3 regions of the Bacillus sp. PK6-16 genome follow, and region 1 is predicted to be linked to each of the others. Evidence: riboswitches for the same ligand, from Rfam matches in the RefSeq annotation. Region 1 holds a riboswitch; each other region holds the start of a gene.

Region 1 (3,153 bases):
TCAAGTAAAGCTGGGTTCGACTTCGCGAATAGTTGCAACGCCTTTTTAATATCCCAACCACTTATATCTAAATCATCACTAATTGGATATTCAATTACATCTCGTTTGTCATGAATTGATAAATACCATTCTACCGGATGTATATAAACAAACCTAACATCATAATCGCTATCTTTCGATGGAAACCCCCAAGCACGACTCCCTGATTCCACCGCAAATAAAATTTTTACATCATTCTCTTTTTCAATTCTTTCTAACTCCAACTCGATTTTCTCTCTCATTTCATAACATCTCCATTTTTTGATTATTTCCCTGGAAATTCGACAATACACTATTAATTTTACTACATACTAAAAAAACTGTCAGAAATTACTGACAGCCTAATGAAACGTCTATTGTTGCTTTTCAATTACAGTAGCAGCAATTCGTTCAAACTCTTTTTGAATCTCCTCTTTATATGCATCTACTATTGAAAAATCCATAGCAGCAATATAAATTCGTTCTAATTTATCACGAATCGATTTTGCTTTCGCTAAGAAAGACATCGCCTCATTCATTTTTGCTTTATATTGAATGGAAACATCACGAATTTCCTTCGCATATTTCTCATCCGTCCCTGGCGTAACAATAAGGGCATACATATCAATAATTTCATCACCCTCGCGACTTGGAAAATATTCATGTGGTGCGGTGCTATCAAAAATTGCAAAACCTAATTCTCTTACGATAACCATATCAAGACTATTCGGGTCAAATCCGCAATGATATACTTCAACTTCAAACCCTTTTTCTTCAGCTGCCTTAGCTAACTTTTTGAGCATCGTTGATTTTCCAGAGCCTGGGCGCCCTTTTATAAAATAACGATGTGGTAACCCTTCTGTTAAATTAGGAACAAAATCAACTGCTCCTTTCGGTGTAGCAGCTCCTAAAAAACGATGTTTTACAAGTAATTGTCTCCCGCTTTTATCTGTAAATAATTTCTGGATTAGCTGATTGGTTAGTTCATTTGCTTTATTAAAATCTATATTATCAATATATATCTTCTCCCACTCATCATGTATAACCAATGCCTCTTTAAAACGTGCGTAAGCAGACTGAAAAGCTTTGCTTGCTTCTGAAACAAATCTTTCAATTTCTAACTTCTGCTTTCTTAGTTTATCTGAGTCCCAAGCAATTCCTAAATTTATATACTCTTCAACAACTCCTGGCATTTTTGGCTCAATAACATGCGGCGATGTCCCATCAACAATTCCTACTTTTAATTGTGGGATAATTACACCATCAACCGATTTATTATCAGAAGAACAATGTAAAAATTCAATATCATATCCTTTTTCAATCCATTCACGACCTATTGCCTTTATTAAAGAAGATTTTCCCGTTCCTGGGCCACCCTTTAAGATAAATAATCTGTCTAATCCTTTTAAATTCTCTTCGTATAAATTGTGAAATCCCCTAGCTGTATTACCACCAGCATAATAATTTAATACATTTCCTGTCACTGCACTCACTCCTTCGCAGCATTCTATTTACATAAGCTACAATATGCGAGCAGCTTTATTTGGGTGAATACCTATTTTGTATTGCACGCAAAAAGGAAATGAATTACAATTTAACTATCGGAAAATTCCGATTTTAAAAACTGAATACTTCTTTATCAAGAGAGGCAGAGGGACCGGCCCTTTGAAGCCCAGCAACCTCAGTTTATACAAACTGAATAGGTGCTAATTCCTGCAAAATGCAATGCATTTTGGAAGATAAAACTCAACTAGCATGTAAAGCTCATCTTTCTTGATACTGAAGGATGAGCTTTTTATTATTTGAAAAACATATATTGGAGGTATGTAAAATGAAAGTAATTGATTTATCACAAACATTTGAAAATAATATGTCTCAATTTCCTGGAACACCTAAAATACAACTAGAAGCTGTTACAAGTGTTGAAGAATCAGGATATCAAGTTACAGATTTTCATTCTGTCGTTCATGTTGGCACGCATTGTGATGCTCCTGCGCATTTTATTTCAGGCGCAACGACCATCGATCAATTACCGCTGGATCAATTTGTAGGTGAAGCTGTTCTTATAGATGTAACACATATTCAAGAGCGAAAATTACCTAAGACAGTATTGCATAATACTGACATAAAAGAAGGTGATATTGTTATTTTTCATTCTAATCTATCCACAAAATGGAATACAGAAGCTTATGAGAAGGAAGCATTTTATCTTTCTGAAGAATTAGCTAAAGAACTAGTGCGATTAAAAGTAAAATCTATCGGTTTAGATTTCATTTCTCCTGATGAAGTCACAACAGAAACATCACCGATTCATCACATATTACTAGGGAATGATATTTACTTAATTGAAAACTTAACAAATCTAGATGCTATCGAAGCAAAACGTTTCTTTTTCTCAGCAGCACCTTTAAAAATTAAAAATAGTGACGGTGCTTTCGCAAGAGCATTTGCTGTTATTTTTTAAACACAGCCTATAAAAAAAGCAAAGGCCACTACTGGTCTTTGCTTCTATATTTTCTATTTAAATTAAGAAAGAATTGTTCCACACGAGGACGCACCCAAGCTAAACAATCTATCTCTTTCTTCTTTGTGCAAGCTATCTCTTCTCCATCTACCATTTCAACAAGTTCTAGTTCTAACAGTTGCCTCGTGAATGCTAACATATTCACTTCTTCGGATGGATACTCTTCTTTTAATTTCTCTTCAATTTCCCCCAATAAAAAACCGTCACGCATCATTGCCAATGCATCAATCCAAAGTGGCGGCATTTCATATTTTTCTCCTGTAATTGTATCTTTTACAATATAATTCTTTTGCTCTTTTCGAAATTGAATCGTGTGTAAACATACAGTCGAATTTAATGTTAATTCCATCATACCACCTCTTTCATAATATCTGCATAGAAAAAAGGATGCGTGTGCACCCCTTCTTATCTTTTCATAACACTACTGAACCGCTACATGAGCAATCAATCTCATGTCGATATTTTCCTCCATTATAAACGAAGTATTTTATAAAAAAAACCCTTCTTGAAACATTTTATAAAATGTTTATATTTACACAACAAGAACACTTTTCTGAAAAATCTTTTCTCCCAATACATTAAAAGGTAGGCAAAAAAATTTCTACTTTCGT
Region 2 (3,153 bases), 2.5 Mb from region 1:
TTTCTTCTATTTGTAATAACCATTTCTCACGCTTTGATACTTTACTCGTTTTCACAGATTGAAACACTGACCGTTTTATATCGCGAATGCCACAAAAACGTAAAACACCTCTCTTCATTATAATCCAATCTGCTGATCGATATAACAATGCGACGTACCATAGAGGCGAGTCTAACGTATTAATAACCCACGCTTTTTTCCCTTGCAATAATCCTTTCGGCAGAGCCCCTTCATATTTATAAGCAAATCCAGCTACGAAAATACGATCAATAAAACCTTTTAAAATTGCTGGCATCCCCCACCACCATATTGGATAGATAAATAGAAGTGTATCTGCTTCTTCTACTAACATTCTGTACCGAGCAGTTTCCTCTTCATTTACTAAATCACGTCTTTTCTTCTCTTCATTGAATACGAGGACTGGATCAAATTGTTCTTTGTATAAATCAAGTACGGTAACTGAATGATTTGTTTCCTGTAGTCCTTTTTGCACATGATTGAAAATCGCCGCGTTAAAACTGGAAGGACTAGGATGAGCATATATAATTAGTACGTTCACTACAAAACAACTCCCTCTATACGTTAAAGTTTCCCCTTCTTTAACATCTTCTCTACAATTTGTACGTTTTTCGAACTTTGCAACAATCGATTTAATAATATAAGTAACTCTTCTTTTTCTAAATCTTTCAGTTTCTCTTTAACTGCACTCTCACCAGCACCTTGCATATCATAAACAACTGCCGCCATATGTTTACAATAATTTTCATAGGGACACTCACAGTTACTTTCTGAAAAATCTTCGAGATCGATAACTACTTCATAATTCCCTGCATTTCCAGTAACGAAAGCAAACACTTTTTTATCTTGTATTTCAACATCTTCTACATGCCCATCTTCATAATATTCATATCCCTTATCTACAATGTACTTTGGGATCCATTTCGTTATATCTTTTAATAAGTAAGCGTACATAATTGTACCCCTTCCTTTAATTCCCTTTTGACTTCGAAAATCCTGCATGTTATTCTAATTACTGTTAAGTAGCAAGTCTACGTGACAAAACGACTGACACCTATTCGGCGAAGGTGTCTCTTTTCATTTGCAGCCGATATGAATTGCCTCTTTCAGGCACATTCAATTTTTGACACTACACACTCAACACCATTCCCTGTATCAGGCTGCTTTAGCAGTCTTTTACTCTACATACTCCGTTATTTTAAGAAAAAAAGAGAGCTTAGCTCCCTTTTCTCGCCTTATACAATACCCCTTTTTCAGCATAGAGATATTCATCAGCTAATGTAATTTTCCCATCCAGTTTTAGTTCGTCTAATAATCTTGATAAATAAAATTGATGCAACATCTTTTTCGTGAATTTTCCTTCATGATGCGAAACGATATGTTCTTGAATATCTAACAATGATATCGGCTTATCTTGCTCTATCATATATTCATAAACTGTACTACGCAGTTTTACGTATTTTTCGAGTGTCACAGTAATGCGCAACCCCTTTCTTCTTAATATAAATTTTCGTAATCGGTTTTTTTGCAATAAAAAAACCTCTCCGATAAGAAGAAGTTACGTATATATCTTCGTCTTATCTCCCAGAACAAATATGTTCTGCTGGAATTAGCACCTGCATCGCGGTTGCTGGGTTTCATCGGGCCAGTCCCTCCACCTCTCTGGATAAGAAAATATTCACTTAATTCTTACTATACGTAATTCCACTTTAATTGTCAAACAAATATAATAAATTATATTTTCTTCCTTACTGTTCATACTACCCATATACGAACACGCAAGGAGGATTATGAAATGCATCAAAATGCTCGCGGATATGTACAAGATTCTTTTCAATCATTACAAGAAGCTAAAAATTGTTTAGAAGAAGCGCTCGAAACAGTTGAAAAAGATTTTAATCGCGCTCGTATTGAACAATCACTTTATGCTGTTGAACAAGCTATTCAACGTTGCGAGTACACCGTTCACATTTTAGAAAAAGATTAAAAACTTCCCATCAATTGATGGGAAGTTTTTTCAAATGGCATACTTCATAATTATTGCCGTTATGATTAAAAAATATACAGAATTAGCAATTTCTAAAATTCCTACTTTTATAATAGAAATTTTTTTACCATACAACATAATCGCTCGAATGACACTTGGTATAAAAATGAGAGAACACCACGGATTAATCGCAAATACAATTATCGTTAATACGATATGATATCCCCAAGATATAAGACGATACTTCGGATTATTTTTTTCACGAATCATCGTTTTCACATAGAACGTACTACCTAAAAAGTATAAAAATGAAATAAGTGCAATGAATATAGCTGTATGATCGATTTGCTTCATTGAAAAGTAATAACTAATTAACCCACCGATACAAAACACAATAATCGCACAAATATCATTTAATAGTGCTCTTTCATTTTTTTGACGAGCGTAATACATATTCACTATAAATAATGGAATCATTACTATTACGAATAAAAGAATTCGCCACTCATATAATAAAGAAATCACCCCAAATAGGAACGCAATAATAAAATAAACAATGGCAGCTTGTAAAAACTCTTTTTTTCGTCTTTGCTTTATGTACGTAAGAAATGGATATGTGGCTAAATAGATAAAGAACCACGCTAAAAACAATGGAATATGATAAATAGTAGGTTTCCCAAGTACGACACTTAATAAAAAAGGAATAACAAGCATAGCCCATGCACCATGTTGCTTCGGAATAACTAACTTCATTAACTATACACCTCCCTTTTGAAAAAAGTTCTCACCTACAATTATACAAATAATTTTATATAATAGCGGATGCATATTGAAACGATTTTTTGACAAAAAAATGCTCCTTACATTATGTAAGAAGCATGAAAGAGGCAAACGAATATGTAAGTCGCGACCCTACCTTATATGAGTATGCTTTTCTATGTCACGTTATGCTCATCTAATATACCGTATTTCTTTTTAAATCTTGTAAGAATCGTAATCCATGAAGTACTAAATAGTAATAAGAAAATAACATTCGAAATCGCATGGCTCAAATCAAAGTAAAAACTTGCGATATAATACGAAATGACAGTTTCCCATGTTGCTTCTCGTATAAAACCGAGAAGGCCCCAGAAATTCATAATCCAGCC
Region 3 (3,153 bases), 1.6 Mb from region 1:
TCCCTAAAATTGAACGTCCATCGTTCATTTCTTTAATCATTTTAATAAGCTCAATAGAGGATAAATCATATACAGAAGTGGCACCGGGAAAATCACCAACGCGCGCTGGATCACCAGTTAAAGCTAACACTTCTTCCATCCCTAACGCCGATAAACCTAACAAATGAGATTGTAGTCCAATGACGTTATGATCTCTACACGTTAAATGCGTCAATACTGGGATATCATGCTTCGTTAATAACGCACCCATCGCCATATTAGAAACACGAGGCGATGCTAATGAATTATCTGCTAGAGTAATAGCATCTGCTCCCGCTCTTTTTAACGCTCTTGCTCCTTCAAAAAAACGCTGTGTATCTAACGTTTTCGGTGGATCTAATTCCACTACAACTGTCGTTTGTTTTTTCGCTTTCTCTGCTAGAGTGACGTGAGCCTTCGAACGTTTCTCATGCGTATGAACGACTTTCGGCCTTTGAATCGTGTCTTTTTCTATTACAGGGGTAATATTCGCAACAGCGCGCTTCATACTTTGAATATGTTCTGGAGTCGTACCACAACAACCACCCAATAACCGAATACCTTGCTCAATAAATCTCGGTGTCATCGCTTCAAAATAAGCTGGGCTTCCCTCATATACGTAACGTCCCTCCACATAATTCGGGAGGCCTGCATTTGGGTATGCTGATAAATAGCCATTTTGAGGAATCGATATCATTTTGAAAGCTTCCGTCATATGAAGCGGCCCTAGTTGACAATTCAATCCAACAACATTTGCACCGTAATCTATAAGTTGCTTTAATATTTCATTGACATCATTTCCATTTTGAGTCGTACCTGCTTCATGTAACGCTAATTGCGCAACAATTGGAATATTCGTTTGCTTACGCAATACTTTAACGGCATGAAGTAATTCAAATTCATCGTAAAAAGTTTCTAATAGTAATCCATCAACCTGTTCTTCTAGTAAAGCCCCTGCCTGTTCAAGTAACATAAACTCTCTTTCCATATCAGTCGTTGTAACAGCTCCGATATGTTTCATACCACCAATTGTTCCTAAAATTGCATTTTTATCTGTCACAGATGCTTTCGCCAGTTTTACTGCCGCTCTATTAATTTCTATAACTTGATTTTCTAAACCATACATACGTAATTTCGCTTCATTTGCTCCATACGTATTCGTTTGAATTACATCTGCTCCAGCAGCTACATATTGTTTATGAATCGATATAATTAAGTCTGGATCAGATACATTCAATTCTTCAAAGCTACTTTGCAAACCATGTGAATGCAATAACGTCCCAACCGCACCATCACCTATTACAATTCCGTTTGATAATAAATCTAGTAATTTCACGAATCTCCCTCATTTCTATCAATATAAAAACCCCCTCTTCACTTTGAAGAGGGGGACATAATCGTTCCTCCTCTTATTATGCAAAACATTCGTTTTGCAGGTATTAGCACCGTTTCAAACATTTCGTTTGAAGGTTGCCGGGTTTCACAGGGCCTTTCCCTCCACCGCTCTCAATAAGAGTTGTCTTTATTATTTTATTTATGTAGCTAAAAGGAAATGCGTTCCCCTTTTAACAATGTTTGTTAATTTTTTAATAAATTTAGCATGCACAAAAGTAAAAGTCAATGACACTTGCGGAAAAATAAAAATTATTTAAAATAAAGTTGCAATTCAGTTATATTTTATTGTAAAGTTAAAAACATAATAAAAATTTCATACGAACATTCTTATCTAGAGAGGTAGAGGGACTGGCCCTGTGACGCCTCAGCAACCATTAACATTTTGTTAATAAGGTGCTAATTCCAGCAAATTGTGAAAGATTTGACAGATGAGAAGAAGACTCTATTCAAACCGAAAGCCTTCTTCTTAGAAGGCTTTTTTTATTTTATATTCACTTAATGTTTCAATTTAAAAAGGAGGAATTTTCACATGTCAACAATCGAAACAAAACTAGCACAAATCGGAAATCGCAGTGAAACTACAACTGGAACGGTTAATCCACCAGTTTATTTCTCAACCGCTTATCGTCACGAAGGAATTGGTAAATCTACTGGCTTTGACTATTCACGAACTGGCAATCCAACTCGCGGTCTTTTAGAACAGGCGATTGCAGACTTAGAATGTGGCGAACAAGGTTATGCCTGTAGTTCAGGGATGGCGGCTGTTCTCCTCGTCCTTTCTCTATTCCGCTCTGGAGACGAACTTATTGTATCTGAAGATTTATACGGGGGAACGTATCGATTATTTTCTGAGCATGAAAAAAAGTGGAATGTTCGATGTAGATACGTAAATACACAGTCTATTAAACAAATTGAGCAAGCTATCACAACTGAAACGAAGGCTATTTTCATAGAAACTCCAACTAATCCATTAATGCAAGTTACTGATATTGCTGCTGTCGCAACTGTAGCGAAAAGGAACGGACTACTTCTTATTGTAGACAACACTTTCTACACACCTTATATACAGCAACCATTAACAGAAGGTGCTGACATTGTACTTCATAGCGCAACGAAATATTTAGGGGGACATAACGATGTACTAAGCGGGCTTGTCGTTGCAAAAGGAAAGGAACTTTGCGAGGAAATCGCTCATTATCATAATGCATCAGGTGCAGTTTTAAGCCCATTTGACTCATGGTTATTAATTCGCGGTATGAAAACGTTAGCGCTTCGCATGAGGCAACATGAAGAAAATGCGAAAGCAGTTGTTGCGTATTTAAATGATGAGGACGGGGTGACAGATGTATTTTATCCAGGAAGAGGTGGCATGATCTCATTCCGCCTTAAAGATGAAGCTTGGATTAATCCATTCTTACAATCTTTATCCTTAATTACATTTGCCGAAAGTCTTGGTGGTGTAGAAAGTTTAATGACTTATCCAGCAACGCAAACACATGCTGATATTCCTGAAGAAATTAGAACAGCAAACGGCGTATGCAATCGTCTTCTTCGATTCTCAGTTGGCATTGAAAATAGTAACGATTTAATTCAAGACTTAAAGCAAGCAATTAAACTCGTAAAAGAAGGTGTAAGAATATGAGCTATTCTATAGATACACTCTTACTACACAACCAATATAAACACGACTCGCAAACAGGCGCTGTGAACGTTCCTATTTATAATACATCAACTTTTCAC

Evidence for each region. A riboswitch is a leader RNA that binds a small molecule or an ion and turns the genes downstream of it on or off. The one in region 1 is predicted to bind S-adenosylmethionine.
Region 2: it holds a riboswitch for S-adenosylmethionine, as region 1 does, so the genes downstream of both, M1D66_RS10950 (hypothetical protein) here and M1D66_RS25235 (cyclase family protein) in region 1, are expected to answer to the same signal.
Region 3: it holds a riboswitch for S-adenosylmethionine, as region 1 does, so the genes downstream of both, M1D66_RS06155 (bifunctional homocysteine S-methyltransferase/methylenetetrahydrofolate reductase) here and M1D66_RS25235 (cyclase family protein) in region 1, are expected to answer to the same signal.

Annotation. Positions count from the first base shown of each region.
Region 1 is NZ_CP096511.1:4,919,156-4,922,308, forward strand. Features, by position in the region: gene M1D66_RS25225 (nucleotidyltransferase domain-containing protein) at 1-281, opposite strand, end outside; gene M1D66_RS25230 (PRK06851 family protein) at 393-1,502, opposite strand; SAM riboswitch class I at 1,652-1,764, shown strand; gene M1D66_RS25235 (cyclase family protein) at 1,850-2,482, shown strand; gene M1D66_RS25240 (hypothetical protein) at 2,511-2,891, opposite strand; gene M1D66_RS25245 (ATP-binding protein) at 3,121-3,153, opposite strand, start outside.
Region 2 is NZ_CP096511.1:2,125,870-2,129,022, reverse strand. Features, by position in the region: gene M1D66_RS10960 (NAD(P)H-dependent oxidoreductase) at 1-559, opposite strand, end outside; gene M1D66_RS10955 (SWIM zinc finger family protein) at 583-972, opposite strand; gene M1D66_RS10950 (hypothetical protein) at 1,235-1,492, opposite strand; SAM riboswitch class I at 1,593-1,691, opposite strand; gene M1D66_RS10945 (hypothetical protein) at 1,814-2,005, shown strand; gene M1D66_RS10940 (YwiC-like family protein) at 2,036-2,758, opposite strand; gene M1D66_RS10935 (ECF transporter S component) at 2,941-3,153, opposite strand, start outside.
Region 3 is NZ_CP096511.1:1,192,199-1,195,351, reverse strand. Features, by position in the region: gene M1D66_RS06155 (bifunctional homocysteine S-methyltransferase/methylenetetrahydrofolate reductase) at 1-1,354, opposite strand, end outside; SAM riboswitch class I at 1,425-1,534, opposite strand; SAM riboswitch class I at 1,738-1,848, shown strand; gene metI (cystathionine gamma-synthase/O-acetylhomoserine thiolyase) at 1,943-3,055, shown strand; gene metC (cystathionine beta-lyase) at 3,052-3,153, shown strand, end outside.